4 regions of the Bradyrhizobium sp. AZCC 1578 genome follow, and region 4 is predicted to be linked to each of the others. Evidence: predicted binding sites of a transcription regulator. Region 4 holds the regulator's gene; each other region holds the start of a gene.
The links. Region 4 encodes PhoB, which activates phosphate uptake and scavenging genes when phosphate is short. Its sites were predicted from a motif close to TGTCATNNANCTGTCAT; they were not measured.

Region 1 (7,587 bases), 3.3 Mb from region 4:
GACGACCGGTTGGATCACGGGCACTGGCCGAGCCAGATCGGCGAACAATTCGCACGCCGCAGCAAGCTGCGCCTCGGCCTTGCCGTCGGCCAGCGCTATCGGCGCCTTCAGCGTGGCGTGAAAGCCGTATTTGCGCGGATCGCGCGTCAGCTCGCGCCAGTCCAACGGGAGACCGTCCGGAAAGGACAGGTCTTCGCCGCTATGGGCATCGTAGCCGAGCAGCACGGCGCCGAACCGGTCGAGCGCGCTGTCAGGCCTGGCGGTGTAATAGATTGCGTAACGGGGGTGATTTGCCATTGCGCCAGAATAGGGCCGCCTCACGCGGCTGCAACCGCCTTGCGTGATGCTGCAGACGAATGGATGAGACGGTTCGCCTCCGTCAGATGTACAAGACGCCCCGCGGCAATGACGGCGACGATGCGCGGGCGCAATGGCACCGTGTCATCGACGAGAAGGATGTCGGCGCGCTGCCCCGAGGCGAGCGTGCCGCGATCGGCAAGGCCAGCGGCGCGCGCCGGTGCCGCCGAGATCAATTGCCATGCCGCGGCCAGCGGCAGAACGCCGTCGGCCGCAAGGCGGAACGCCGCCAATAGCGGCGCCGGATAATAATAGTCCGACGCAAGCACCGAACAGAGGCCCTTGGCGATCATGTCGGAGGCCCTGGTCCAGCCTGTATGGCTGCCGCCGCGCACGACATTGGGCGCGCCGAACACGATGAAGTCTCCGGCTTCGGCAGCATCGCGTGCAGTTTCCTCGTTGACCGGGAATTCGGCGATTGCAACGCCCTGCGCACGGAAGGCCTGCCGCATCGCCGGGCTTTCGTCGTCGTGGGAGAGCATCCGGACGTTTGCCGCGCGTGCTGCCTGCGCCAGCCGGGCGATCGAAGCCGGCACGTCGTGGCCGCGGCAGACCACACGTTCCACCAGGCGATCGAACGCCTCATCGCTGAGACCCGTGCGCTCGACCATTCGGCTGCGCTTTTGCGGCTTGGCGAGGCTGGCGACCGTCGAGTCCATGTGGTCGTTGAAGGCGAACAGGTCGACGCGTCCTTCCGAGAGCCAGCCGATGATTTCGCCTTCCGCGTCGAGATTGTAGGTCTCGTGCCGCAGATGGAAGCGGGTGTCGGCGGCGAGCTGCGGCCGCATCTGCTCGATCGCCTCCAGCAAGCGCCTGGCATTGTCGGCGCTGCGCAGGCCAGGCTCCCACGACCAGGTCGTGGCATGATAGACGGTCGTGATCCCGTTGCTGATCGCCTGCCGGTCGCTGTCAACAAGCGCCACATCGATCGGGAAATCGACCCCGGGGCGCGGCATCATCTGCCGCTCGAAGGCATCGCCATGCAGATCGACAATGCCCGGCAATACCAGGAGGCCATCGGCATTGACGCCGCCGATGCCGTGGTTGCTGTCCGCACCTACGGCTGCGATCTCGCGGCCAGCGATCCGCAATGAGGTTTCGACGATTTCGTGGCCGAGCAGGGCCCGGCCACCTTCGATGAACAGTTCAGTCACGATGCGGCACTCTGGTTGAATGAACGGCGAGTAGCTGCTGCGCCGGCTTCGTACTTTTCGAGAAAGCCCTCTACATCGAGCTTGCGGAAATCGGGCAGGGCGCGGCGAAGCGCCTCATGGTCCCAATCCCACCACGCGAGTTCCGCAAGCCGCCCCGCAATGGATTCCGGAAAACGCCGCTTGATCGGCCGTGCCGGATTGCCTGCAACGATCGTATAGGCGGGGACATCCTTGGTCACGATGGCGCCGGCCGCGACCACGGCGCCGGTGCCGATCGAGCGGCCAGGCAGAATAACCGCGCCATGGCCGATCCAGACATCGTGGCCGATATGGACGTGATGCTTGCGGCGCCACGCAAAAAACTCGGCATCGTCGCTCTCGCCCGAAAAGTAGCTGCTGGCGCGGTAGGTGAAATGCGCCTGCGAGGCCCGGTGCATCGGATGATTACCCGGGTTGATGCGCGTCATCGCCGCGATCGAACAGAATTTCCCGATCATCGTATAGGTGATCTGCGAGTCGTTCACGACGTAGGAATAATCGGCCATCGTGACCTCGAGCAGGATGGTCCGGGCGCCGACCTCGGTGTAGGCGCCGAGCTGGCAGTCGCGCACTGACGCGGTGGGGTCGACCAATGGTTCAGTGGAAAGCATCTTGCCGGCCAACGGTAACGTCCATCAACAATCGGGGAAAGGGGCACCGGCTCGTCTTCGATGCGCTTGATGACAAGATCATGACGGATGCGTGACGTCAGTCCCGCTGTGGACGAAGGCCCCCGTTCGGGCCGACTGTCACACAACTGTTGAATCCGGACGCTAGCGATGGCGGCGCTGTAGAGCAATACATGCTGCGTCGTTCTTGATGCACCCGGCGGATTCGCCGGAGTGATCGGACGTTGTTGAAGATCGCCAGGCAATTCATCTGACTGTCACAGGCCGTTGTTAGCGATCGTGACCGCAGACCCACGAGGAGCGTACCGCTTGACATCGCATGCCATGATCGATGCACGAGATATCTCGAAGTCCTATCAGCGTGGCGTGCCTGTTCTGAACGGCGTCACGCTGTCGCTGCGGCGCGGCGAAATGGTCGCGCTGATCGGTGCGTCAGGCTCCGGCAAGTCGACATTGATTCGTGCGATTGCCGGGCTGACGCCGATCGACGGCGGCCGCAATGGCGGAGGCGGCCGAATCGAAGTGATGGGCGAGCCGATCCAGCGGGGTGGCCGCCTCAACAAGAATCGCGGCCTGCGCGCGCGCATCGGCGTGATCTTTCAGCAATTCAATCTTGTGCCGCGGCTTTCGCTGCTGACCAACGTCTGCTTCGGACTGCTGGGGCGATTGCCGATCCTGCGCGGAACCCTTGGTCAATTCAGCGAGGCCGACAAACGCGTGGCCATGCAGGCGCTGGCGCGTGTGGGCATCGCCGAACATGCGCTCAAGCGCGCCAGCGAACTGTCCGGCGGCCAGCAGCAGCGCGCTGCCATCGCGCGTTCGTTAGTGCAGGGGGCCGAACTGTTGATCGCGGACGAGCCGATCGCCTCGCTCGATCCGGCCGCTGCGCGCCGCGTTATGGATTTGCTCGCCGACATGAACCGCAATGACGGCCTGACCGTGTTCATTTCGCTTCATCAGGTCGAATACGCTCTCAAGTATTGCGCGCGCACGATCGCGCTCAAATCCGGCAAGGTCGCCTATGACGGCCCATCCAGCGCGCTGACGCCGGCTTTCCTCAACCAAATCTATGGCGCGGAATCCGAGGAGCTGTTTCTGCCCTCGTTTGAGGAGCAGGCGCGGCTTGCGCAAGAACGCCGAGACAGCGACGAACGGTCAGTAGCGCGCGCGCCGGCGAACCCCCCGGCTTTTGAAGTCGAACGGCTGTCCGCTTGAAGGTACGACCTCGCGCTTGGCGCTACCGAAAATACAACGCGTTCAAAACAGGAGAAGCGATATGCGCAAGCTAGCTCTGATCGGCACGGCCTTGGCCGTGGCGGCAGGCATCTCGGCCAACGTTGCCCGCGCCGAGACGACTGAAATCAATTTCGGCATTATTGCGACCGAAGCGAGCACAAATCTCAAGACCGTCTGGGAGCCCTTCCTCGACGCGATGGCCAAAGGGACGGGCTTCAAAGTCAACGGCTTCTACGCCTCGGACTATGCCGGCGTGATCGAAGCAATGCGCTTCAAGAAGGTGCAATTGGCCTGGTTTGGCAACAAGTCGGCGATGGAAGCCGCCAACCGCTCGAACGGCGAGATATTTGCGAAGTCCGTCGATTCGGACGGCAACCCCGGTTACTGGTCGCATATCATCGTCCACAAGGACTCGCCGATCAAGAATCTGGAAGACGTCCTCAAATGCGACAAGTCGATCGACTTCAGCATCGGCGACCCGAATTCGACCTCGGGCTTTCTTGTCCCGACCAGCTACATTTTCGCTGCCAAGAACGTCGATCCGAAGGCTTGCTTCAAGACCGTTCGCAATGCCTCGCATGAGGCGAACGGCATGGCGGTGGCGAACAAGCAAGTTGATGCCGCAACGAACAACAGCGAAAGCCTGCGCCGTTTGGAAGTCACCGCTCCCGAAGCCCGCAAGAACATCCGTGTGATCTGGACCTCGCCGCTCATTCCGAGCGACCCGCTGCTCTGGCGCAAGGATCTGGCCGCAGACGTCAAAGCCAAGCTCTATACCTGGGTCTTGAGCTATGGCCGCATCGGAACGCCGGAAGAAATCGCATCCGCGAAGAAGGTTTTGTCTGGTCTGCAGTGGGCGCCGTTTATTCCGTCGTCGGACGACCAGTTGCTCCCGATCCGCGTCCTTGAAGCCAACAAGTCGATCATGAAGATCAAGGGTGACGCCAAGCTGTCGGCGGAAGAAAAAGCCACCAAGACCGCCTCGCTCGAGGCTGACATCAAGACGTACCAGCAAGCGGCCGACAAGGCCGAGCATGGCGCGTTCATGAAGCAGGTCGCGCCGTTCTTCGAGGCAGACAAGGCCAAGGATCAGGCCAAGCTCAAGAAGCTTATCGGCGAGCTTGCGGCGAACGCTGCGACTGCGCCTACCAACTGATGCTGACGAAGGGCGCCAGCCGCCGTGGTTCGGCGCCCTTTAGACATTTTAGGCCATGACAGACATCATCGCTCCCATCGAAAGCCGGCCGTCGCGGCAGGCCCAGGAACCTCCAGTCCCGCTTTATCCCTTCGCCCGACGAGTGCGGGGTTGGCTGGGCTGGGCGTTCGTTTTCGGCTTGCTGGCCTGGAGTTGGGCTCCGGCCGAAATGTTCCGTGTGTCGGCGCTGTTCACCGACTGGCGCAATATGGCCGAGTTCGGCAGCGCCTTTCTCCATCCGAATTTTCGCGAATGGGATCAGTACATCAGCGACATGGTGGTGACCATCCAGATCGCGATCTGGGGCACCGCCCTGGCAGTCGTGTTTGGCATTCCGTTCTCAATTCTGTGTTCCGCCAATATCTGTCCGCCTTGGATAGTACAGCCAGTTCGTCGGTTGATGGATTCCTGCCGCGCCATCAATGAGATCGTGTTCGCGTTACTGTTCGTTGTGGCGGTGGGCTTAGGCCCATTCGCTGGCGTGATGGCGTTGTTCGTTCACAATCTCGGCGTGTTCGCGAAGTTGTTTTCCGAAGCGGTCGAAGCGGTCGATCCGCGGCCAGTGGAAGGCATTCGCGTGACCGGTGCGGTGCGCGTGCAGGAGGTGATCTTCGGTGTCATTCCTCAGGTGCTGCCGCTGTGGAGCTCGCTTACCCTCTACCGGCTTGAGACTAACGTCCGCTCGGCGACGACACTTGGCATTGTCGGAGCCGGTGGCATCGGCCAGACCCTGTATGAAAGCATCCGGAGTTTTCAGTACGCCGATACGGCCGCGCAAATCATTATCGTGGTCGTGACGGTGATGGTGCTCGATCTCATCAGCGCCTGGATCCGCAAAGTGCTGGTATGATCGTACGCCTCGTCGACTAGACTAGGCTGACGAGACGGTGCTGCAGCGCTCGGCGTCGTGGCGAAGGCGAATAGCCCCTTACAAATCCATCGATGAAGGGCAATCGATCGGATTTGCAACAAGCTTCGCTTCTGCGATTGCCAGATCGCGCGGTCGTCTAATCGCCGCTATTGACCATTCTCGATTAGAAACTCGACACGCTCCGCGGCGAAGCGCGCGCGTTTCGTTACCAGCGGTTTGCCGTCGGTATCGACATCGGTACTATCGACCACGAGAACGGGACGCCCGAGCGCGAGATCGAGCCTTGCGGCGTCGGAGGCGTCCACGATGGTGGCGGTGACGCGGGTTGAGGCGCGGCGGTAATCGCGAACGCCGTAATGCGCAAGCAGTTTGGTCATTGAGCGTACGTTGGCGAAGACCGCTCCGGCGCCCGGAAAGCGATCGGCGGAAAGCCAATTGGTGCTGACGCAGATCGGAGTGCGGTCAGCGAGCCGCACCGATTCGATCCGGACCAGCGGTGCGCCGGTCTTCAGTCCGAGCTCACGGGCCAGTTCGCGCGTCGCGGGCTCTTCGGAGGCATCGATCAATTGGCCGCGCGGCTCGCGGCCGCCGGCGCCGACGATCTCCGAAAACCGCGTCCGCGAGCGCAAGGGATAGGCGAGGCGCTGCGCCTCGACATAGGTGCCGCTGCCGCGTTCGGCGCGCACCAGGCCGCGTTCGGCAAGCGCAGCCAGGGCACGCCGCACGGTGTGGCGGTTGACCCGATAGGTATCGGCGATCTCGATCTCGCCCGGCAGCTTTTCGCCCGCAGCAAAGCGGCCGTCGGCAATGCCGCGCTCGATACCGTCGGCGACCTGCCGCCACAAGGCGACGCCGGAACTCTCCTGCAGGCTCATGGCGTGGTGATACCAGAAATTATCCGTTTGTCACGAAACAGTCATGGCGCTCCGTTATCAAGTTGTCTATTATCATAGACAACTTGATTCAGGCAAGGTTGCTCATGGGATTGACCGGGCGGAACAGCAGAGAGGCGCAGCGCAAGGCCGCGATGGCGGTGCTGGCGCATTCCGAGGCCGGCGACATTGCGGGCCATCTCGCGGCGATCGCGGTACCTGCGCACGAGAACCTGCGCGAGCCGGAGAATGGCCTTGTGATGGTGCGCGGCCGCATGGGCGGCGACGGTGCGCCGTTCAATCTCGGCGAGGCCACGGTGTCGCGCGCGGCGGTGCGTCTTGCGACCGGCGAGGTCGGCTTCGGCTACGTGCTCGGCCGCGACAGGCAGAAGGCGCAGATGATCGCGCTGTGCGACGCCATGGTGCAGTCGACGGAGCTTTCGGGCGAGGTCGAGACCAAGGTGATCGGGCCGTTGCGCGCCGCCATGATCGCCGATCGCAGCCGCAAGGCGGCCGAGGCTGCGGCGACGCGGGTCGATTTCTATACCATGGTGCGCGGCGAGGGGTGATGCGATGACGACGGTTGCAGAATTGCCCGCAGGGTTTGCCGACAAGGTGTTGTCGGCGCAGTCGACCTTCCGCGCCGTGATGGATGCGATGGCGCGTCCCGGCAGCGCGCAACGGGTCACGGCGTCTGTCGGCGCGCCAGCCGGGATGATGCGCGGCGCGGCCGCCATCGCGCTGACGCTGTTCGATCACGACACGCCGATCTGGCTCGATGCCGCGATGTCGGCCACCCCTGATGTGGCGAAGTGGCTTAAGTTCCATGCCAGTGCGCCGGTGGTCGCGGATTCCTCGATCGCCAGCTTCGCCCTGGTCGGCGACGCCAAGAATCTGCCGGCGCTCGATCGCTTCGCGTTCGGCAGCAACGAATATCCTGACAGGTCGACGACGCTGATCCTGCAGGTCGAGAGCCTGACGCAGGGGCCTACATTCGAGGTGAAGGGGCCGGGCATCGACGGTACGGCGCTGCTGCAGGCGACGCTCCAGCCGCGCGACCTCTTTCGGCGGCTCACCATCAACGAAGCCCTGTTCCCGCGTGGCATCGATGTCGTGCTGGTCCATGACGACTTGATTGTCGCAATCCCCCGAACCACGCGGCTGGTCGCAAGCGGAGCATAGCCCATGTATGTAGCCGTCAAAGGAGGCGAACGCGCCATTGAGAACGCCCACC
Region 2 (7,587 bases), 1.4 Mb from region 4:
TCGGGCCGGAAACGGCGGCAGCGCTCGGCATCTCGCTCGAGGCGGAAACCGTTAAGCCCGGCGTCGCGGTGGCGGAGACGGGTCCCGCCGCTGGCGCTCCTGCGCTCGACCTGCAGCAACTGCTCCCGCTCATTCTCATATTGCTATCGAAGGAGAAACCGATGGCCGCCGATCCTGCCAAGCCGGGCCAAGGCCTCGAACTGCTGCTGCCGCTGATTCTGCAGTCGGCGCTCACCGGCAAGCAGCTCGACATCACGCAGCTTCTTACCGTGCTTGCGACCGGCAGGCCGGCGCCGGCGGTCACGCCGATTGCCAACACGCCGGTGCTCGCGCAACCGGTCAACACTGTCCCGGCGCCGGTCGTCGCGCAGCCGGCAACGCCGCAACAGCCTGGCGCCGCTGCGCCGGTCGATCTCATCACCGTGCTGATGCCGCTGCTGTACGAGCGGCTGACCGGCAAGCCATTCCCGGGTACCGAAAAACCGGACAAGCCCGCCGAGCCGCTCGCGCCGGCCGTGACGCGGCCGAGCGTACAGCTTTCCGCCGGCATGCTCGGCATCGTCACCCTGCTGCAGTCGGCCGGCATTCTCAACTTGCCTTTCAATCTTGGAGCGATCGCCGGCCAGGCGCCAACCACAACCGCGCCGGTTTCAGGCTCGACCATGGCGACCTTGATTCCGATCATCACCGGCGTAATCGGCGCCACCGGCGGCTTCGGCGCGCTGGGTGGGATTGCATCGAAGCTGTTGGGCGGACTGCTCGGCGCGTTCGGGAAGAAGTGAGCGGATACGATACCTGGTCCTGTGCGCAGATTGCTGTCTAGCGTTGCTTGGGCGCTGAGCTCGCCGCTAGTGTCATGACACCTGCTCGGGGCATTGAACCTTTCGGTCCGCGCCAAGACACATCCTCGCCTACAACAATGTTTGCCGCAGGGCGCGTCTTTTCATGGAAGATCCTGCAGTTTTTCTCAGCCGTATTGCCAAGTTCGTCCTGATACCGGTTGGCCTGCTGCTATTGCTCGGAGCGGGCTTCAGCGTCTGGTCAACAAAAACATGGATTGCGCGCGCAATTGAAACGCCGGGGTCGGTGATCGAGATGGTGCGCCTGCGCGACAGCGAGGATAAGGGCTACCTGTTTGCGCCAGTCGTGCGCTTCCAGACGATGGACGGTCGCACCATTGAATTTCAGTCCGGGCTGCGCACCAATCCGCCGGCTTATCGCACCGGACAGACTGTCTCGGTTCTCTACGATCCCGATGTACCCGAATCGGCGGCCATCCGAGGCGTGTTTTCCCTTTGGCTGATGCCGATCATCGTGGCTTTCATCGGATCGATCTTCCTGATCGTCGCAACGGTCATGATCGTACTGATCAAGAGGGTGTCGCGGGCTTTCGACGCACCATTGCATGTCGTTGATGCAGCCAGCCCGCCAAGGCATGGCGCTGGGCTCAAGAGGTCACGTTAGGCAGGTAACGCCAAAGGCCCGCGGCAAAGGCGGCGCCTTGTCGGTTGTGCGGATACGTTCGTGCGCAAGCGTTGATCGGCTTGCCCGGTCGAAGCCGCGTTGCAGTGAGGGCAAGTGCCGCTCGTCGGAATCGAATGACCACTGCTTGCAAAAGCCGATTTTTAGTCGAGCACGTCCGTCGAGTTCCGCCAGCAGGTCAGGCATCGGCCTGCGTCGAGCGGCGTCATCCCTACGTCATGGATCGTTGATAGCCAGACCAAGCGAACAACGAAGGCCTTTGTTCGGAAATGACGAACAGCTTCCGGATTTGGACATGCTATCACTCCAGAACGTGACCGTTACCTACGCCAACGGCGTCGAGGCGCTGCGGCCGACCACCGCCGTTTTCGAGCGGGGGAAGTTCATCGTTCTTCTCGGCACGTCAGGCGCGGGCAAATCGACGTTGCTGCGCAGCCTCAACGGGCTGGTGCGGCCGACTTCGGGTGAGGTTTGTGTTGAAGGTCGCGGATCGATCTTCGGCAGCCGCGCCCAGTTGCGGGCGCATCGGCGGCGGACCGGCATGGTGTTCCAGCAACATCATTTGATCGGCCGGCTGTCGGCACTCGACAACGTGCTGACTGGACGGCTCGCCGCGCACAGTGTCCTGCGATCGATTTTTCCGCTGCCACGCGCTGACCGCCTGCTCGCGCTGGAAGCGCTTGACCGGGTCGGTCTCGCCGACAGGGCGCTGGACCGAGCCGACCAGCTTTCCGGAGGACAGCAACAGCGCGTCGGCATTGCACGCGCCATGGCCCAGAAGCCCGAGATCGTGCTTGCAGATGAACCGGTCGCAAGCCTCGATCCCGCCACCTCCGTCCGGGTGCTTGAGGATCTTCATCGAATTTGCCGCGAGGACGGCATTACCGCGATCGTCAGTCTACATCAGGTCGATCTGGCACGCCGGTTCGCTGATCACATCATCGGGCTGGCGCAGGGGCGCGTCGTTTTCGAAGGCGCGCCGGATCAACTCGGATCGGTCACGCTCGATCATATCTACGCGACGGAACGCAAGGGCTTGGCCAAGGCGGCCTAGTCGGGCCGTCAATCTGAATGGAGAAATCAGATGATGCAACGCCGCAATTTCCTTGTCGGGTCGGCCGCGGCCGGCCTCTGCGCGCTCGCCGCTCCGGTGTTTGCCGCCGACAAGACCAGCCCCGATAAGCTGCGGATCGCCCTGCTGCCTGACGAAAATGCATCGACGATCATTCAGAATGCACAGCCGCTCAAGAAGTATCTCGAGGACGTGCTGAAGAAGCCCGTCGAGATCATCGTCACCACCGACTATTCGTCGATGATTGAGGCGATGCGGTTCGGTCGCATCGAGGTGGGATATTTCGGCCCGTTCTCTTACGTGCTTGCCAAGTCGAAGGCGCCCGATATCGAGCCCTTTGGTGTCGGCGTCGAAAAGGGCAAGCCCAATTACCAGTCGATCCTCATCGCCACCGCGGATGGTCCGGTAAAGGAACTGGCCGACATCAAGGGCAAGCCATTCGCGTTCGGCGACCGGGCCTCTACGTCAAGCCATCTTGCGCCGCGCGCCCATCTCGCCAAACAGGGGCTGATCGGCGACGCGGACTACAAGGTCGTCCATCTCGGCCAGCACGATGCGGTCGCGCGTGCCGTCGCGGCTGGGCAGGTGCCAGCCGGCGCTCTCTCGGAGCAGATTTATCGCGTCTTGGTCGAGACCAAGAAAATTGATCCGACCAGGATTCGGCAGCTCGCATTGTCCGAACCCATTCCGAACTACCCGCTAACGGTGCAAGGTTTTCTGAAACCCGAGCTCAAGGACGCCATCAAGCGGGCATTCCTGGATCTGAAGGACCCCGCCATCCTCAAGCTGTTCCGCGTTGAAGCCATCGCGACCGCAACCGACAAGGATTACGACGTGTTGCGCGACATGGCGAAAGTGCTCCAGCTCGACGTAGCCAAGCTGTAAAAAGATGAAATCGGTTTCCCATACGTTCGACGCCATTCTTGAGGAGCAACGCCGCTCCGCCTTGCGCGGGGCGGGCCTCGTCGGCTTGATCGTCGCTGCGTGCGTCGCAGCCCTGGCGGCCACCGGCTTCTTCGACGCGCAACGGTTTCTGGAAAGCGGGCCGGCGATTGGTACGCTGGCCTCCGAAATGGTGCCGCCGGATTTCAGCCGTTGGCAGTCATGGCTGCGGCCGCTTCTGGATACGCTTGCGATGTCGATCGCCGGCACCGCGCTCGCAGTGGCCTTCTCCCTGCCGCTCGCCCTTCTGGCTGCGCCCAATACAAGTCCGCACCCAATTGTTTATCTGGCCGTGCGGACATTCCTCGCTTTCCTGCGCTCGGTGCCGGAGATCGTCCTTGGCGTTCTGTTTGTCGCGGCGGTCGGTTTCGGCGCGCTGCCCGGCGTCCTTGCGCTGGCGCTGCATTCGGTCGGCATGGTTGGCAAGTTCTATGCCGAGGCCATCGAACATGTCGATCCCAAGCCGCTGGAAGCGGCTCGCGCCGCGGGCGCGACGCCGTTACAGGTCATCCAGCACGCTGTTCTGCCGCAAGTCCTGCCGCAACTCACCGATGTTACGATCTACCGGTGGGAATATCACTTCCGGGCTTCCGCCGTGCTCGGCATCGTCGGTGCAGGGGGAATCGGCTTCGAACTAATCTCGGCGCTGCGGCTACTGAATTACAGCCAAGTGTCGGCCATCCTGCTTTCGATCCTCGCCTGCGTCGTCATTGTCGACAGCGTCGGCGCGTACTTGCGAAAATCGCTCAAGTAATAGTCTCCCGATGACAGAATTGCCGCTTATTGTGCTGACAAACCGGGTCTTCCCCGAGACGCGCGTCGCGTTCGAAGGCGTTGCTCGCGTCGTTGCCAACGATGGGCCCGAGCCATGGAGCTATGACCAGGTAATCGAACGCTGCAGGGAAGCGGCCGGGCTCATGGCATTCATGACCGATTGCGTCGATCGCGCCTTTCTCGCGCGATGCCCGAACCTGAAGGTTATCGGCGCCGCTTTGAAGGGCTATGACAATATCGATGTGGATGCGGCAAGCGAACGCGGCGTCCAGGTGACAATCGTGCCGGATCTTCTCACCGAGCCGACGGCTGAACTGGCCATCGGACTGATGATCGCGCTTGGACGGCATATTCCGGCCGGCGATGCCGGAATTCGCACAGTGGGATTCGCTGGCTGGCGGCCCCAGCTTTACGGAACGGGCATCGACAACTCGACGGTGGGAATCGTCGGGTTCGGCCGCGTCGGCCAGGCCATCGCGCGCCGGCTCTCGGGATTCGGCTGTCGCATCATTGCGTATGACGCCGAGCCGTTCGAGAGCCCCGGTGTCGAGGGAATGGCGTTGGAGAACGTGCTGGGGCTCGCCGACTTCGTGGTGCTGGGCCTGCCGCTGACCGAATCCACCACCGGCCTGATCGACGCCGAAGCGATCGGCCGGATGCGGCGCGGGGCGCTGCTCGTCAACCCCGCGCGCGGTTCGCTGGTCGATGAAGCGGTCGTAGCCGATGCGCTCGAGAGCGGTCAGCTCGGCGGATATGCCGCCGACGTTTTCGAATGCGAGGATTGGGCGCGGCAGGAACGGCCCGCAACGATCGACGCAAGGTTGATCCGGCCGGGCGCCCGGACCGTGTTGACACCACATATCGGATCGGCCGTGATGTCGGTGCGTCGCGAGATCGAGTTATCCGCTGCGACCAGCATCATCGAGGCGCTCGCCGGCAAGGTGCCTGGCGGGCTCATCAACAGGCCGGTGCGCCTAGGAAATCCTGCATTGACCGCATGAAATGCTGAACCTGACCCATGCTCGCTCGTTCGTCACGGTGATCGCCGCCCGCGGCGTTCGTGCGGCCGCGCGCCAGCTCGATCTGGCGCCTTCCACCATCGTGGATCACATCCGCCAGCTTGAAGAAGTCTTGGCTGCGCCGCTGGTGGTACGGCAGCGTGGCGGCGCCATGCCGACCGATCAAGGAGCGCGCTTCCTTCCACTGGCACGCTCGCTGGTCGAGACGGCCTCCCGCGTGCGCAGCCTAATTCATCTCCCGGTGCTGCGCCTGGCGGCATCGAGCAACGTCGGCACCTATCTGCTGCAGCCCCACATTGCAGTCTTTCGGCAGCGTGCCGGCGTTCCCGTCGAACAATGGATTGGATCGAACGCAGATGTCGCCGCCCGTCTGGAGCGGGGCGAGGCTGATGTTGCAGCGATGGAATGGTGGGACGGCAGGCCCGGCTTTACCGCGCGCACCTGGACGAGGGAGCCACTCGTCGTCATCGTCGGACCTGATCACCGCTGGGCCAGGCTTGGCTCCGTATCCGTGGCCGAACTGCAAGGCGAGCCGCTGCTGGGCGGTGAATCCGGGACCGGCACGGGGTATCTGCTGCGTCAGCAACTCGGTCCACTCGCGAAATCTTTGACCATCATCGACGGTTTCGGCAATACGGAGGCTGTCAAGCGCGCAGTCCGCGCCGGCCACGGTGCGTCGATTGTCATGGAAGCGTCAGTTGCTGACGAAGTCGCTACAGAGCAGCTCGTCGCGCTTCGAATTGAAGGGGCCCAACTCGCCAAGGAGATCAAGCTGATCGTTCCCGAGTCCTTGCCGCCTACGGCTCCGGCGATGGCGATGTTCGAGGCGTCGCTAAGCTGGGAGCGCGGCCTTACCATTTAGCCGTCGCTGTCGGCCGCCTGCCTAGCCGAAGCTGCAAAGCAGCGAAGCGTGGTGCCCCTGGCCGGAATCGAACCAGCACTCCTTGCGGAACTCGATTTTGAGTCGAGCGCGTCTACCAGTTCCGCCACAGGGGCCTTCGGACGCGAGGCCCGGAGGCCGGTGCGGCGAAGCCGGCGGAATATAGCGGGCGGCGCTTCCGGGTCAACCCGCGTGGAAGTGATTGTGGTGTGTCTCGACACCTGGGCGGTGGCGGGATAGGAGGCTGATGCCTATTTTGAGCATGAACCATGCTCCGGAGCACATCCGTGACGTCAGATGCCCTCCATTCGTCGCACGCGCGCCATCCCGCCGATCCGGTCGTCGTTGCCGCACTGGCGATCGCGGTCGTCGCCGCGGCGACGCTGGCTGGCGCCTGGTTCTTCCAGCTCGTGCTGGATATCCGCCCCTGTCCGCTCTGCCTCGAACAGCGCTACGCCTATTATCTGGCGGTCCCGCTCGGCCTCGTGATCGCCTTTGCCGCGTCGCGCGGGGCGCCGCGGCAGGTAGCGCTGGCCGGGTTTGCGGTGCTGCTGTTGGCGGCGCTCGCCAATGCCTGGCTCGGCGGCTATCACGCCGGCGTCGAATGGCAATTCTGGCAGGGCCCGACCGATTGCTCCGGCCCGCTGGCCGATCTCGGCAGCGCCGGCACGCTGCTGCAGCGCCTCGACACGGTGAAGGTGATCCGCTGCGACGAGGTGCAGTGGCGTTTCCTCGGGCTCTCGCTTGCCGGCTACAACGTGCTGATCTCGCTGGCGATGGCGGCGATCGCCATGTGGGGCATCGTGTCGGCCAAGCGGGCGTAGCTCGGTCGCAGTAGTCGTCGTCCCTGCGAAAAACAGGACCCAATCACCAGCCTACAAGCGCAGCCGTCGCCCCTTGTGCCCTTTGCGCGGGCCGCGGTGTATGGGCCCCTGCGTTCGCAGGGGCGACATGTTGAGAGGTCCTCGCCTCGATCCCGTCGTCCCTGCGAACGCAGGGACCCATAACCACGACTGTTTGTTGTGAGAAGAAGCCGTCTCGCGTAGCGCCATTTCCGCAAGCGGTGGCTATGGGGCCCTGCGTTCGCCGGGACGACGAGCGGATCGGCCGCAAAAAATCGACCTCATCTAATCGTCCACGTCCTCCTGCGGGCGGCCGAACAGGTGCACGATGCCGGGCGTGGTGATCGAGACGAACACGAAGCGCGACAGATGATGGGCGCCGACGAAAATCGGATCGATGTGCAGCGTCAGCGCCAGCGCCAGCATGGCGTCCATCGCGCCCGGCGCAAAGGCGACCACGACGTCGGCGAAGCGCACAGAAGTGCTCAGCACGATCACCGTGACGAAAATGGAGGAGATGAGAATCGCGACCGCAAACGAGCCGAGCCCGGCATTGATGTGGCTGAGCAGCGTCGA
Region 3 (7,587 bases), 1.8 Mb from region 4:
CGGCTTCCCCGACCAGCAATGCAATTGAAAACACCGACGCGCCCAACAAGAGGGCGCGCGAAATCCTAGCCCCGTCAGCCATACAACCCCAGCCCCGATATTCTTTTAGGTCTGGCTGGCGGGCGCTACGCGTAACTTGCGAGCTGCTTGCTGGCTGCCACATTCAGGATGCAGGCATTGTGCCAACATCGCATCATGCTTGGTTACGTGGCGGTTCCCGGGCGGTCAAGAACCGCATCAGGCACTTTATATCAATTGTAAAGTTCAGCGGTTGGATTGCGGGCGCGCCCAACTATACAAGCGTGGATCGATTGAATTTTTCGGGGCACCAAAGCACAAAATGTCCGCGACAACAGGAGACAAGCTCGGAGCCGCCCGGACGCAAGCCGGCAATCCCGCCTCCACCAGATCGCTTGCCATCAGCGGCAACCGGATCGACAGCCGCGAACTGTTCGCCACCGAGCGCGAAATCATCATCGCGCATGGCGAGGAGCATTACCGTCTGCGGCTGACGTCGCAGAACAAGCTGATCCTGACGAAGTGACTTACCTGGTGAACCGGAAATGACAGTTTGTCGCACGCTCGCAGTGTCGGCCGCCGCGGGCTGTTTCCTGCTCGGCGGCGTCGCGCTCGCTGCGGGCGTTACGGTGCATGATGCCCGTGATCGCGACGTCACCATCGCAGACCCCGCGCGGATCGTCTCGATCGGCGGCGCGATCACGGAAATTCTTTATGCGCTCGGTTTCGAGGACCGTCTCGTCGGCGTCGACTCGACCAGCCTCTATCCGGCCGCGGCGCGCGAGAAGCCGGATGTCGGCTACATGCGCCAGCTTTCGGCCGAGGGCGTGCTCGGGCTCAACCCCTCCCTGGTGCTGGCAGCGCAAGGCTCCGGGCCGAAGGAAACCATCGACGTGCTGGAAGCCGCCAAGGTGCCGCTGGTGCTGGTGCCGGACACGTTTTCGGAAGCCGGCCTGCTCGACAAGATCAAGCTGGTCGGCCACGCCATGGACGCGGACAAGCGCGCCGAATGCCTGACTGCGGCGGTGTCGGACGACCTGACGCAATTGCGCGAGCTACGCGCCAAGGTGACGAAGCCGGTGCGCGTGATGTTCGTGATGTCGCTGTTGAACGGCCGGGCGATGGCCGCCGGAAAGAACACCGCAGCGAACGAGATCATCGCGCTTGCCGGCGGCATCAACGCCATCGATGGCTACGAAGGCTACAAACCCATCAACGACGAGGCGATCGTCGCGGCGAAGCCCGACGTCGTGCTCTCGATCCAGCGCGGCAAGGACTCGCTGGACGCCGAAGCCGTGTACGTCCATCCGGCCTTCGCGCTGACGCCGGCTGCGGCCAACAAGGCCTTCATCTCGATGGAAGGCCTCTATCTGCTCGGCTTCGGGCCGCGCACGGCGGCCGCCGCCCGCGATCTCTCGATCAAGCTCTATCCGGCGCTGGCGCCGCAGGCCGAGAAATTCAAGCCTGCGGCACTCACCGCCGATTGCCGGAAATGACCGTTCTGACCGAGGGTAGCGCCAAGCGCCGCAGCGGATACGCGTTGCGCCCTCCGGCCTCACTGACCCTCATCTGCCTGTTCGCCGCGCTGGCCGGTGCGGCGCTGATCGCGCTGACGGTAGGCGCTGCCGGAATTCCGCTGGCGCGGCTGCCGGCCGCACTCGGCCTGTGGGGCGAGGGTTCTGCAGGTCCAAGCCTCGCGCGCGACCAGCTCGTGCTGTGGTCGATCCGGATTCCACGGATCGGCGCGGCCGCGATGATCGGCGCGCTGCTCGCGGCATCGGGCGCCATCATGCAGGGGCTGTTTCGCAATCCTCTCGCCGACCCCGCACTGGTCGGCGTTTCCTCCGGCGGCGCGCTGGCGGCAGCGGCTGCGATCGTCTTCACCGACAGCCAGATCGGCCAGAACTTCCGCTTCATGCAGCATCAGTTGCTGCCGGTCGCGGCGTTCGCCGGTTCGCTCGCGACCACCGTCATCCTTTATTCGATCGCGAGCCGCTCCGGGCGGACGTCGATCGCGATTTTCCTGCTGGCCGGCATTGCCATTGCCGCGATCGCCAATGCCGGCATCGGCCTTCTCGTGTTCATCGCCGACGATCGCCAGTTGCGCGACATCACGTTCTGGCTATTGGGCTCGCTGAGTGGCGCGACCTGGCCCAAGCTCGCCACGCTGGCGCCGGTGCTGGGATGTGCCGCGATCGCCTGCCTCTCGATCGCGCGTGGACTCGACGTGCTGGTGCTGGGCGAGGCCGAGGCGTTCCATAGCGGTGTCGATGTCGAACGACTGAAGCGGATTTCGATCGTGCTGGTGTCGGCGATGACGGGCGTGGCCGTTTCGGTCTGCGGCGTCGTCGGCTTTATCGGCATCGTGGTGCCGCATCTGTTGCGGCTGGTGATCGGGCCGGCGCACCGGTTGCTGTTACCCGCTTCCATGCTGCTGGGCGCGGTGCTGCTGGTGGGCGCCGATACGCTGGCCCGCACCATCGTGGCGCCCGCGGAAATGCCGATCGGCATCCTGACCGCAGCAATCGGTGCGCCGTTCTTTCTGGCGATGCTGCTCCGCCAGCGCGGGCTGGTTTCGCTATGACCGCCGTTCTCGAAGCGCAGTCGGTTTCAATGGTCGTTGGCGGCGCCACGCTGGTCGATGGCATCGATCTTTGCGTTGCCCCCGGCGAGATGGTCGCGATTGTCGGCCCCAACGGCGCCGGCAAATCGACGCTGCTGCGGATGCTGTCAGGCGATCTCCGCCCGACGCGCGGCCAGATCAGCCTGAAGCAGCGCGACATCCAAAGCTATCCGCCGCGCCTTCTCGCCTTCCACCGCGCGATGCTGTCGCAGCATGTCAACGTCACCTTCCCGTTCACGGTCGAGGAGATCGTCCATATGGGCGCGGGTGACGCCGGCCGCGCCGCCGCGCAGCGGCTGGTCGATGCGGCACTCGGCGAGGTCGATCTGGCGCATTTCAGCCAACGGCAATTACCGACGCTCTCGGGCGGCGAACAGCAGCGCGCGCATTTCGCCCGCGTGCTGGTGCAGCTCGCCTGCGGCGAGACGCAGCATGGGCCGGGACTCTTGCTGCTGGACGAGCCGACCTCGAGCCTCGACATGCGCCACCAGATCGACCTGGTGGAGACGGCGAAGCGGCGCGCGCAGAACGGCACGGCCGTTATCGCCGTGCTGCATGACCTCAATCTCGCCATGCGGTTCGCCGACCGCATCGTGCTGTTGCATCGGGGTAAGCTCGCCGTCGATGGCGGCCGCAGCGATGCGATCACGGCCGAGACCATCCGCCGGATTTTTGAGGTCGACGTGAAGATCGACTATACCGACGCCGGCGTGCCGTTCCTGCTGCCGCAAACCATGCGGCCGGCTGCGGCGCAGTAACACCGAAACCGCAGCCTTATCCAACGCCGTTACGCGGCTTTCACAAAACTGTCAGCCGGTTGTAACAGCCGCTGCGCAAGACACACCGCATCGCCATTCAACAGGAGATCCGCCATGCGCGTGTCATTGCTCTGCTCCGTCGCGTCCATGTTTCTGGCCGGCGCCGCCTTCGCTCAAGGTGAAGGCGAGTTTCCCGCCACGCTGAAGGGCCACGCCGTGCTGCCGGCGCAGACCTTTATCGACGCGCCCGCTGATGCGCCAGACGATCTCAAGACATCAGGCAAATACACCACCGGCCGCCGCGTCGACGCCGCGGGCACCGTGATGGGCAAGTCCTACGAACGCCCGACCGGCGTTTCGCTGCCGTTCAAGGGCCAGCCGCTGCAGGGCCATTCCGGCATCAAGGTGATGCCGGACGGCTCGTTCTGGGTGCTCACCGACAACGGCATGGGCTCGCGCTACAACTCGGCCGACTCCATGCTGTATCTGAACCGGCACAAGATCGACTGGGCGAGCGGCAAGATCGAGCGACAGGAAACCGTCTTCCTGCACGATCCCGACAAGAAGGTGTCGTTCCGCATCCTCCATGAGGACACCGCCAAGCGCTATCTTACCGGCGCCGATTTCGACACCGAAGGTTTTCAGATCATCGGCGACACCTTCTGGATCGGCGACGAGTTCGGGCCCTATGTGCTGAAGGCCGACAAGACCGGCAAGGTCCTGGCGGTGTTCGAAACCACCGCCGACGGCAAGCCGGTGCGCTCTCCCGATCATTGGTCGGTGCAGTCGCCTGCCGCTCCAGGCGCGAGCTACACCACCGTCAACCTCCGCCGCTCCAAGGGCTATGAAGGTTTTGCTGGCTCGAAGGACGGCAAGTTTCTCTACGGCCTGCTCGAGGGCCCGCTGTGGGATGCCGAGAAGAAGGACTTCGAAAAAGTCGACGGCAAGGAAGCCGCGCGGATCCTCGAATTCGACGTCGCGGCCGAAAAATTCACCGGCCGCTATTGGCATTATGTGTTCGAGCAGAACGGCCACGCCATCGGCGATTTCAACATGATCAACGCCTCAAACGGCCTGATCATCGAGCGCGACAATGGCGAAGGCACCGCCGACAAGGCCTGCCCGGCCGGTCAGCGCGGCGAGAGCTGCTTTGCGGACCTCGCCAAATTCAAGCGCGTCTACAAGATCGAGCTCTCCGACGCCAATGTCGGCAAGCCGGTGCGCAAGGTCGCCTATGTCGACCTGATGAAGATCAAGGATCCCGACAAGAAGGCGCGCAAACCGCTCAATGACGGCGTGCTGACCTTTCCGTTCTTCACCATCGAGAACGTCGAACGCGTCGACGAGACGCATATCATCGTCGGCAACGACAACAATCTGCCGTTTTCGTCGAGCCGCGATCCCAACAAGGCTGACGATAACGAGTTCGTGCTGCTGGAGGTGGGGGAATTCTTGAAGGCGAAGTAAGACGAAGCCTCCCCGTCATTGCGAGGAGCAAAGCGACGAAGCAATCCATCTATCCCCGCGCGGAGATATGGATTGCTTCGCTTCGCTCGCAATGACGGCCCCTTTCGCGGCCAGACAGCCTTAGCCCGCCGGCACCATCACCACGCCCTTGTCCTTGGGCCAGCGGATCCGCCAGGCGAAGTTGATGTCCCTCACCTCGCCCGGCTTGGCCTCGAACGCCCATTCCAGCACGCCGCGTCTGTCGCGGACGTTGCTTGCGGTCGGCGGCGTCGTGGACGGCAGCATTTCGACCTGGATCTCCTCGTTCTCGCTGACCGGCAACTGATCCTCGATCGCGATCCGGATCGGGAAATCATGGCCGTTGCGCACGGTGGTCTTGAACGCGCGCTCATCGGTCTTCGAGGTCGTCACGATCAGGCCGGCCGATCCCTCGTTGCGCTTGAGAACCGCGCGTTCGATCTTGATCTTGTCGTCGGCGCCGAAGCCGAGCCGCACGGTCTCCTCCTTGGCCGCGGCGGCCATCTGCCCGCGGCCGACAAAGACGCCGTCGCGGTAGATCGAGACGCGTCCCGGCAATAGCGGCGCGTCCTCGTTCTGCTTGAAGTTCGCTTCGAGGAACGCGGTCGGGTCCTTCACCGGCGCAGCGCGGACCGCGAGATCGGGCGCGAGCGTTACGCTAGAGACGCGCAGGCTCTTGGCGCCTTCGCTGGCGCCGAGGCTGACGCGGCCGGGAATTTTGAACACCACCTGGAAGCCGCTGACATCAGCCGTGGCCTGCTGTTCGTCGGCACGTTCGGCGAGGGATTCCGCCACCTTAGCGGCAGGCGCCTGCGCCGAGCGGAACCTATTATCTATCGCACCGCTGACGGACGCCTGAGGCCGCGGCGGTTGCGGATACTGCACGATCAGCGGATTGAGTTCGGGCGCGCTGCCGCCGCGCGCGGTTCGCACGGTGGAGACACTGAGCGCGACATTGGACCAGTCCTCGCCGGTGGCCTGCGTGATTTCGGCGCGGCGCACCAGTTCGAGCGCGGGCTTGCGGTCTTTTGCGCCGGTATCGAGACGGGCATCATAGAGCGGCGTCCAGCGCGCACTGCGCACCGCATAGGTCACCCGCAGCGTCGCCTTGGTCGCTGCAGCCGCCGCGAGCTCGATCCGCACTTCCAGCTTGCTCGGCGGCTTCTGGGCCTTGTCCTGCTCGAGGCGCGCGATTTCGCGGTCGAGGTCGCGCTGCTTGCGTTCGGCATCGCGGATCGCGGCCTCAGTGCTCGCAACTTCCTCGCCGACCGCGGCAAAGGCCGCGCGCCATTCAGATACCGGCCGCGCCTCGCCCTTGTCGCCGATCCCGACCGGCGCGATATCCGCAAATCGCTCGGCGAATTTGCGCCGCGCTCTCGCCGCATCGATCGCGCCCTGCAGGTTGACGCGCTCGTCCTTCAGCGCCTCGATGCGCTTGTCGAGTTCGGGCAAGTTGACCGGCGGCGCCGCGCGCGGCGGCCTGGCGTCGATCGCGCCGATCGTGAGCTTTGCGCCGGCCTCACCCTCGACCCGCAGCGACGTGGGGTCGAGCGTGAGCGGAAAATCCTTGAGAACAGCGGAATTTTCGCCGGCCGGCAGATCGAGCGTGACGAGGCGCGTTACGCTGGCGCCGTCGGGATAGACGGTGACAGCGTCGACCGCCGAGCTCGCGGCGATGTCGGCGGCCTGCGCCTCACCGGCGGCAAGCGCCGTCAGAACGACGAGGCTCGTCGTCAAAAAGCTGTTCGCAATCAATCGCATGGATACCCTCCTGAACCGCCCGCCGGATGGCGGCGGACAAACGACGCCCACCACTCCCAGTCATGAGACGCGGCGAGGAAGCAATCGGTTCGATCGGGATTTCGCCGCGGCAGCACCGCGGCGAAGCACCTTCCCCGGAAGAAGGAAGGGGATGCGCGCTTTAAAACGCCAGCGCCTTGGCCTGCTTCACCTGCGGCAGCGCTTGCACCTTGGCAAGCACGTCGGCCGGCACGGGGCCGTCGATCTCGACCAGCGCGATGGCGTCGCCGCCCTGCTTGACGCGGCCGAGATGGAAGGTGGCGATGTTGATCTTGGCGTCGCCGAGCAGGCTGGCGAAGCTGCCGATGAAGCCGGGCTTGTCCTCGTTGGTGACATAGATCATCGACTTGCCGAACTCGGCATCGACCCGGATGCCCTTGATGTCGACCAGCCGCGGCTTGCCGTCGTGATAGACGGTGCCGGAAACGGAACGCTCCTGCCGTTCGGTGGTGACGGTCACCGTGATCAGGCTTTCGTAATCGCTCTGCGCCGCCCGTACGATCTCGTCGACCACCATGCCGCGCTCCTTCGCGACGACCGGCGCGGAGACCACGTTGACCTCGCCCAGCATCGGGCGCAGCAGACCCGACAGCACCGCCGAGGTGATCGCCTTGATCTTCATCTCGGCGACGTGTCCCTCATAGGTGATCTCCGTCTTCAGGATGCCGCTCTCGGTGAGCTGGCCCGCGAACGAGCCGAGCTTTTCGGCGAGCTCGATGAACGGCTTCAGCTTCGGCGCTTCCTCCGCCGTGATCGATGGGAAGTTCACCGCGTTCGAGATCGCGCCGGTGAGAAGATAGTCCGACATCTGCTCGGCGACCTGCAGCGCGACGTTCTCCTGCGCTTCCGTGGTGGAGGCGCCGAGATGCGGCGTACAGATCACGTTGGGATGGCCGAACAGCA
Region 4 (7,587 bases):
GCTCGCCGCTTCGACGTCGGCCTTCGCGGCCGACATCACCGGCGCAGGCGCCACCTTCCCGTTCCCGCTCTATTCGAAGTGGGCCGATGCCTACAAGAAGGAGACCGGTAACGGCCTGAACTACCAGTCGATCGGCTCCGGCGCCGGCATCAAGCAGATCGTGGCCAAGACCGTGACCTTCGGCGCCAGCGACATGCCGCTCAAGCCGGAGCAGCTCGACAAGGAAGGCATGATCCAGTGGCCGCAGGCGATGGGCGCCCTGGTGCCGGTCGTCAATCTCGAAGGCATCAAGCCGGGCGAGCTGGTGTTCTCGGGCGAACTGCTCGGTGACATCTATCTCGGCAAGATCAAGAAGTGGGACGATCCCGCGATTGCCAAGCTCAATCCCAAGGTGAAGCTGCCTTCCGACGCGATCACCGTGGTGCGCCGTTCGGACGGCTCGGGCACCACGTTCATCTGGACCGACTATCTCTCCAAGACCAATGCCGAGTGGAAGACCAAGGCAGGTGCCGGCACCGCGGTTGAGTGGCCGACGGGCGTTGGCGCCAAGGGTAACGAAGGCGTCGCCGGAAACGTCAGCCAGACCAAGAACTCCATCGGTTACGTCGAGTACGCCTATGCCAAGCAGAACAAGCTGACCTACGGTGCAGTCGTCAACAAGGCCGGCAAGACCGTGCAGCCGACGATTGGTGCATTCCAGGCCGCGGCTTCCAATGCCGACTGGGCCAGTGCCAAGAACTACTTCGTCATCCTGACCGATCAGCCCGGCGATGCGTCGTGGCCGATCACCGGCGCGACCTTCATCCTGATGCACAAGGATGCAACCGACAAGGCGGCGTCCCAGGAAGCCATCAAGTTCTTCAAATGGGCGTTCGAGAAGGGCGACAAGATGGCCGAAGAGCTCGATTACATTCCGATGCCGGACTCGGTCGTCAAGCAGATCGAAAAGACCTGGGCCTCCGAGATCAAGAGCTGATCGGTCCAGCGCTACGCAACACGATCGCTCAACCCGGAATGCCCGGGTTGAGCACCCCTCTCGGGCAAGAGAGGCAAGAACAATGCGCGAGCCGAAAAAGCCGTGCACCGAAGTCCGGGTCATTGGGCTGTAAGTACAGGGGATTGGCGTGGCAGAAATGGCGGTTGAAAGCGACGTAATGGACGCTGCCGGACCTTACGATCGCGCAAAAGCTCTCAGCGCGTTCAAGCTCGGCGACGTCACCTTCTACTGGATTACGCGCGCCTGCGCGATCTCGGTTCTGCTCATCCTCGGCGGCATCATCATTTCGCTTATTATCGGCGCCTGGCCGGCGATCCGGGAATACGGCGCCGCCTTCCTGTGGACGCAGCGCTGGGCGCCGTCTGCCGACCCGCCAGTGCTCGGCGCGCTCGGCCCGGTCTACGGAACGCTGATCACTTCCGTGATCGCGATGACGATCGCCATTCCGGTCGGCCTCGGCATCGCTGTGTTCCTGACCGAGATCTGCCCGATCTGGCTGCGCCGTCCGATCGGGCTTGCCATCGAACTGCTGGCCGGCATTCCCTCCATCATCTACGGCATGTGGGGCTTCTTCGTGCTGGGGCCGTTTCTGGCCAACAACTTCCAGCCGTTCATGATCAGCGTGTTCGACGGCGTTCCAGTGCTGGGGACGATCTTCGCCGGGCCGCCGTCCTATCTCAGCCTGTTCAACGCGTCATTGATTCTGGCGATCATGGTGTTGCCGTTCATCACCGCGATCTCGGTCGACGTCTTCAAGACGGTCCCGCCGGTGCTCAAAGAGGCCGCCTATGGGGTGGGGTGTACCAACTGGGAAGTCGTTCGCAACGTCGTCATCCCCTACACCCGCGTCGGCGTGATCGGCGGCATCATGCTGGCGCTCGGCCGTGCGCTGGGCGAGACCATGGCGGTGACCTTCATCATCGGCAATTCGTTCAAGATCCAGTCCTCGATCTTTGCGCCCGGCACCACGATCTCGGCCGCGATCGCATCCGAATTCGCCGAAAGCGACGGGTTGCACCAGTCCGGCCTGATCCTGCTCGGCCTGCTCCTGTTCATTCTGACGTTCTTCGTTCTTGCTGCCGCGCGGCTGATGCTGATGCGGCTGGAAAAGAAGGCGGGGAACTGACATGAACCCGATTTACGTCTCCCGCCGCCGCAAGAATGTCATCGTCAAGTTCCTGTGCCTGGGCGCTGCAGCGTTCGGCGTGACCTGGCTGGCACTGATCCTGTTCACGCTGTTCTATAACGGCCTCGCCGGCCTCAACCTCGCCGTCTTCACCCAGGATACGCCGCCGCCCGGTTCGACCGATGGCGGCCTGCGCAACGCCATCATCGGCTCGATCATGATGACCGTGATCGGGGTCGGCATCGGTGCGCCGCTCGGCCTTTTTGCCGGAACCTATCTCGCCGAATACGGCAAGCACGACAAGCTCACCTCGGTGATCCGCTTCATCAACGATATTCTGTTGAGCGCGCCGTCGATCATCATCGGCCTGTTCATCTACGGCGCGATCGTGGTGCCAATGGGCGGCTTCTCGGCCTTTGCCGGCTGCCTGGCGCTCGCCGTGATCGTGATTCCCGTGGTGGTCCGCACCACCGAGGACATGCTGGGGCTGGTGCCCAATCCCCTGCGCGAGGCGGCGTCTGCGCTCGGCCTGCCGCGCTCGCTGGTGATCCGCCGGATCGCCTACCGCGCCGCGCGCGCCGGCCTTATCACCGGCGTCCTGCTGGCCACCGCCCGTGTCGCCGGCGAAACCGCGCCGCTATTGTTCACCGCGCTGTCCAACCAGTTCTTCAGCCTGGACCTGACCAAGACGATGGCGAACCTGCCGGTCACCATCAACAACTTCGTGCAGAGCCCCTACGTCTACTGGAAGCAGCTCGCCTGGAGCGGGGCGCTTCTGATCACGCTCACCGTGTTGGCCCTGAATATTGGCGCGCGCATCCTTGGCGCCGAGAGGACATCCAAATGACCGATCTCTCCGTATCCGTGAGTAACGCGAGCGGGCCCGTTCCGCAGGCGACGCTGCCCGAGGCTGCGCCGAAGGTGACCGCGCGCAGTCTGAACTTCTACTATGGCGAGCACCATGCGCTGAAGAACATCAACCTGACGCTCGGCACCCACCGCGTCACCGCCTTTATCGGCCCGTCCGGCTGCGGCAAATCCACGTTGCTGCGGATATTCAACCGGATGTACGATCTCTATCCTGGTCAGCGCGCCACCGGTCAGCTCTTGCTCGACCAGACCAACGTCCTCGACCCCAAGCTCGATCTCAATCTGCTGCGGGCCCGCGTCGGCATGGTGTTCCAGAAGCCGACGCCGTTCCCGATGACGATCTACGAGAACATCGCCTTCGGTATCCGTCTCTACGAGAAGATCTCCAAGTCGGAGATGGACGGCCGGGTCGAGAAGGCGCTGCGCGGCGGCGCCCTGTGGAACGAGGTCAAGGACAAGCTCAATGCAAGCGGCCTCTCGCTGTCCGGCGGCCAGCAGCAGCGGCTCTGCATCGCGCGCACCGTTGCGGTCAGGCCCGAGGTGATCCTGTTCGACGAGCCCTGCTCGGCGCTCGATCCGATCTCGACCGCCAAGATCGAGGAACTGATCCAGGAACTGGCAGAGGACTACACCATCGCCATCGTCACCCATAATATGCAGCAGGCGGCGCGCGTCTCGGACAAGACCGCCTTCATGTATCTCGGCGAGCTGGTCGAATTCGACGACACCAACAAGATTTTCACCTCGCCGCGCGATCGACGTACCCAGGACTACATCACGGGGCGGTTTGGTTAAGGAGATAACAGATGGCTTCTGAGCACACCGCCAAGGCGTTTGACAGCGACCTCCAGGAATTGACGCGTCTGGTCGCCGAGATGGGCGGCCTTGCTGAGCGCATGATCACCGAATCCGTCGACGCGCTGGTCCGCCGCGACGTCGCGCTCGGCAAGCACGTCGTCGCCACCGACGTCGAGATCGACCGCCTGCAGCATCTGATCGAGGAGCGCGCGGTGCTGACCATCGCCCGCCGCCAGCCGATGGCGATCGATCTGCGCGAGATCGTCGGCGCGATGCGGGTTGCCACCGATCTGGAGCGGATCGGCGACCTCGCCAAGAACATGGGCAAGCGCGTCGCGGCGCTGGAGAACGATTTCCAGCCGCTGAAACTGATGCGCGGCCTCGAGCACATGACCGATCTGGTACAATCGCAGGTCAAGTCGGTGCTGGACGCCTATGCCGCGCACGATCTGCCGGCGGCGATGGCGGTGTGGAAGGGCGACGAAGAAGTCGACGCCATCTGCACCTCGCTGTTCCGCGAACTCCTCACCTACATGATGGAGGATCCGCGCAACATCTCGTTCTGCATCCACCTGATGTTCTGCGCCAAGAATATCGAGCGGATCGGCGACCACGCAACCAACATCGCCGAAACCGTGTTCTACATGATCGAGGGTCAGCAGATGCTCGACAAGCGCCCGAAGGGCGACATGACGACGTTTGCCACGACCGTCTCCAACACTTGAGGAAAGCAGAATGAGCGCGCGCATTATGGTGGTCGAGGACGAGGAAGCGTTGACCACGCTGTTGCGCTACAACCTCGACGCTGAAGGCTATGAGGTCGAGACCGTCGGCCGCGGCGACGATGCGGATACGCGGCTGAAGGAGCGCGTGCCCGATCTCGTCGTGCTCGACTGGATGCTGCCGGGCCTCTCCGGCATCGAGCTGTGCCGCCGTTTGAGAGCGCGCCCCGAAACCAAGCAATTGCCGATCATCATGCTGACCGCGCGCGGGGAGGAGAGCGAGCGGGTGCGGGGGCTTGCGACCGGCGCCGACGATTACATCGTCAAGCCGTTCTCGGTGCCGGAACTGCTGGCGCGCGTAAAGGGCCTGCTGCGGCGGGCGAGCCCCGAGCGGCTCGCCACCGTGCTGACCTATGGCGATATCGAACTCGATCGCGAAAAGCGCCGCGTCGCGCGCTCAGGCCGCCAGATCGATCTCGGCCCGACCGAGTATCGCCTGCTCGAATTTTTCCTCGAGCACCCCGGCCGCGTCTTCAGCCGCGAGCAGTTGCTCGATAGCGTCTGGGGCCGCGACATCTATATCGACGAGCGCACCGTCGACGTCCATATCGGCCGCTTGCGCAAACTGCTCAACCCCGGCCGCGAGCAGGATCCGATCCGCACCGTCCGCGGCGCAGGTTACGCGCTGGATGACCGGTTTGCGAAGGTGGAGCCGTAACGCTCCGTTGCCGTCCTCGCGAACTTCTCGGTCGTCCCCGCGAACGCGGGGACCCATAACCACCAATCTCGATTGTTGAAACGTGCTGGAGCTCCAGCTCAGCGTAACCACAGACACCTGTGGTTATGGGTCCCTGCGTTCGCACTAGGGCATGCACACTTGTTGCGCCGCAAATACTCATGAAAAGCCAAGGGTTTTTGCACTTCTCAAGTGTTGCGACGTAGTTTTGCTGCGCGCGCTCTCCACCCCACCGAAGCGCTGGATTCCGATCTTGCGCGAAAACGCCAGCCTCGATTCCAAAATTTCGATGAGCTCGCATCTTCGATTCTAAAATTGCATATGAAGCCTGAATCGCACTGCAACATGTGTGCATCCACTAGTGCGTTCGCAGGGACGACAAGTTGAGGGGTTCTCGCCTCTATTCCGTCATCCCCGCGAAACGCGAGGACCCATAACCGCCAATCTCGATTGTTGAAATGCGCTGGAGCTCCAGCTCAGCATAACCACCTGCACTTGTGGTTATGGGTCCCTGCATTCGCAGGGACGACATCGTTGAGATAGCGGCGCGCGCCCCTTACCGCGTCTGCTTCGGCTGCTGCCTCCGCCGATCGGCGGCGGGCTGGTAGGCGATGCGCGAGTGGTGGGCGCAATAGGGCAGGCCGGTGAGCGCCTTGCCGCCGCAGAAGAAGAATTCCGGGCTCGAGGGATCGCCGACCGGCCAGTGGCAGGTGGCCTCGTTCAGTTCGAGCAGCGACAGCCGCTGGCTCATCGGCACGACGTTGTCGAAGGCGATCGGATCCGGCTCCATCTCGACTTCGAAGGCGTGTGCCAGCGCGGTGTTGCCGCGCGAGACCGGGCGCGACACCCGCATCATCGGCTGGGCGGGGCGTGCCTTGCGCTGCCGCGGGGCGGCCGAGGAGGGGCTCTTGGCACGGCCGGAAAGGCCCAGCCGGTGCACTTTGCCGATTACGGCGTTTCGCGTCACATTCCCGAGTTCCGCGGCGATCTGGCTCGCCGACAATCCGGCTTCCCAGAGCTTCTTAAGCTGTTCGACGCGATCGTCGGACCAGGTCAAAACCGTCATCGTAATCTTCCCTTCGCATCGCGCCGGCCAATCGGGGGCAGCGCTGGCGAGTCATTCGTCTCAAAAATCCCTGCGGTCAGAATCCCTTAGCCCTCGCCGGACGCGCTAACCGCGCCGAACGTTTACGCCTGCACAAAATGGACTCTTAGGGATCAGAACTGCCGCACGAGATGTCGTACCCGACAGCCCAAACGCTACAATATGGCGTGACTCGGGCGCAAGAGTCCGGGCCCGAACGTCCACATGTTCTGACATCTAGGCATTTCACTGCGTGTTTTCCACCACACCGCAATCTTACGGATTTCAGCATCTTGCACTGCAGGAAAGGCGGCTCCGTGGCGTGTTGACAGCGCCCCACGCCCACATAGAATGCCTCTCACGTGCCGCCCTTAAGAGGCGGCACGTTTCGTTTTCGCAAGACCGGCTGTTGCCGCGTTCGCGCCAATGCACGCCCGCGGCAGGTCTCAAAGGCAGGTCTCAAACCTCAGTGATTGCCATGACCAATAGTGCCACGTCGCATCTGCTCCCGGTCTTCGCCAGGGTCGATCTCGGCTTCGAACGCGGCGAGGGCTGCTGGCTGACCGCCACCAATGGCGAGCGCTATTTGGACTTCACCTCGGGCGTCGCGGTGAATGCGCTCGGTCACTGCCATCCGCACCTGATCGCGGCGCTGCAGGAGCAGTCGACGAAACTCTGGCACATGTCGAACCTGTTCAAGTCGCCGGATGGCGAGAAGCTCGCCGCGCGGCTTTGCGAGCAGAGCTTTGCCGACCTCGTGTTCTTCTGCAATTCCGGCGCCGAGGCGATGGAAGGCGTGATCAAGGTCGTGCGCCGCTATCAATTCTCCAAGGGCCATCCCGAGCGCTATCGTCTCGTCACCTTCGAGGGCGCATTCCACGGCCGCACCCTGGGCACGCTCGCAGCAACCGGCTCCGCCAAATATCTCGAAGGCTTTGGGCCGCCGATGGACGGTTTCGACCAGGTGCCGCATGGCGATCTCGAAGCGGTCAAGAAAGCGATCGGCCCGCAGACCGCGGGGATCCTGATCGAGCCGGTGCAGGGCGAGGGCGGCGTGCGCTCGGCGCCGCAGTCTTTCTTCAAGGCGCTGCGCCAGCTCTGCGACGAGAAGGGCCTGTTGCTCGCGTTCGACGAGGTGCAGACCGGCATGGGCCGCACCGGCGATCTCTTCGCCTATAAGCGCGTCGGCGTGACACCGGATGTGATGTCGCTGGCCAAAGCGTTGGGCGGCGGCTTCCCGATCGGCGCGGTGCT

Region 1: phnC (phosphonate ABC transporter ATP-binding protein) is a predicted target of PhoB. The motif match lies at 2,242-2,258, and genes of this name have one in related genera.
Region 2: phnC (phosphonate ABC transporter ATP-binding protein) is a predicted target of PhoB. The motif match lies at 1,686-1,702, and genes of this name have one in related genera.
Region 3: V1290_RS25075 (esterase-like activity of phytase family protein) is a predicted target of PhoB. The motif match lies at 3,438-3,454, and genes of this name have one in related genera.

What each region holds. Positions count from the first base shown of each region.
Region 1 is NZ_JAZHRZ010000001.1:6,709,103-6,716,689, forward strand. Features, by position in the region: gene V1290_RS31945 (DUF1045 domain-containing protein) at 1-297, opposite strand, end outside; gene V1290_RS31950 (alpha-D-ribose 1-methylphosphonate 5-triphosphate diphosphatase) at 318-1,511, opposite strand; gene V1290_RS31955 (transferase hexapeptide repeat family protein) at 1,508-2,173, opposite strand; gene phnC (phosphonate ABC transporter ATP-binding protein) at 2,489-3,394, shown strand; gene phnD (phosphonate ABC transporter substrate-binding protein) at 3,456-4,571, shown strand; gene phnE (phosphonate ABC transporter, permease protein PhnE) at 4,627-5,460, shown strand; gene phnF (phosphonate metabolism transcriptional regulator PhnF) at 5,628-6,356, opposite strand; gene phnG (phosphonate C-P lyase system protein PhnG) at 6,461-6,922, shown strand; gene phnH (phosphonate C-P lyase system protein PhnH) at 6,927-7,535, shown strand; gene V1290_RS31990 (carbon-phosphorus lyase complex subunit PhnI) at 7,539-7,587, shown strand, end outside.
Region 2 is NZ_JAZHRZ010000001.1:4,777,132-4,784,718, forward strand. Features, by position in the region: gene V1290_RS22865 (peptidoglycan-binding protein) at 1-782, shown strand, start outside; gene V1290_RS22870 (DUF3592 domain-containing protein) at 946-1,464, shown strand; gene phnC (phosphonate ABC transporter ATP-binding protein) at 1,778-2,536, shown strand; gene phnD (phosphate/phosphite/phosphonate ABC transporter substrate-binding protein) at 2,567-3,439, shown strand; gene phnE (phosphonate ABC transporter, permease protein PhnE) at 3,444-4,250, shown strand; gene V1290_RS22890 (phosphonate dehydrogenase) at 4,261-5,271, shown strand; gene V1290_RS22895 (LysR family transcriptional regulator) at 5,273-6,151, shown strand; tRNA gene V1290_RS22900 (tRNA-Leu) at 6,201-6,285, opposite strand; gene V1290_RS22905 (disulfide bond formation protein B) at 6,457-6,993, shown strand; gene V1290_RS22910 (AbrB family transcriptional regulator) at 7,297-7,587, opposite strand, start outside.
Region 3 is NZ_JAZHRZ010000001.1:5,214,935-5,222,521, reverse strand. Features, by position in the region: gene V1290_RS25100 (TonB-dependent hemoglobin/transferrin/lactoferrin family receptor) at 1-82, opposite strand, end outside; gene V1290_RS25095 (hemin uptake protein HemP) at 341-544, shown strand; gene V1290_RS25090 (heme/hemin ABC transporter substrate-binding protein) at 564-1,514, shown strand; gene V1290_RS25085 (FecCD family ABC transporter permease) at 1,511-2,602, shown strand; gene V1290_RS25080 (heme ABC transporter ATP-binding protein) at 2,599-3,399, shown strand; gene V1290_RS25075 (esterase-like activity of phytase family protein) at 3,514-4,866, shown strand; gene V1290_RS25070 (mucoidy inhibitor MuiA family protein) at 4,987-6,645, opposite strand; gene serA (phosphoglycerate dehydrogenase) at 6,806-7,587, opposite strand, start outside.
Region 4 is NZ_JAZHRZ010000001.1:3,420,077-3,427,663, reverse strand. Features, by position in the region: gene pstS (phosphate ABC transporter substrate-binding protein PstS) at 1-976, shown strand, start outside; gene pstC (phosphate ABC transporter permease subunit PstC) at 1,125-2,123, shown strand; gene pstA (phosphate ABC transporter permease PstA) at 2,125-2,970, shown strand; gene pstB (phosphate ABC transporter ATP-binding protein PstB) at 2,967-3,788, shown strand; gene phoU (phosphate signaling complex protein PhoU) at 3,800-4,516, shown strand; gene phoB (phosphate regulon transcriptional regulator PhoB) at 4,527-5,231, shown strand; gene V1290_RS16310 (GcrA family cell cycle regulator) at 5,806-6,315, opposite strand; gene V1290_RS16305 (aspartate aminotransferase family protein) at 6,812-7,587, shown strand, end outside.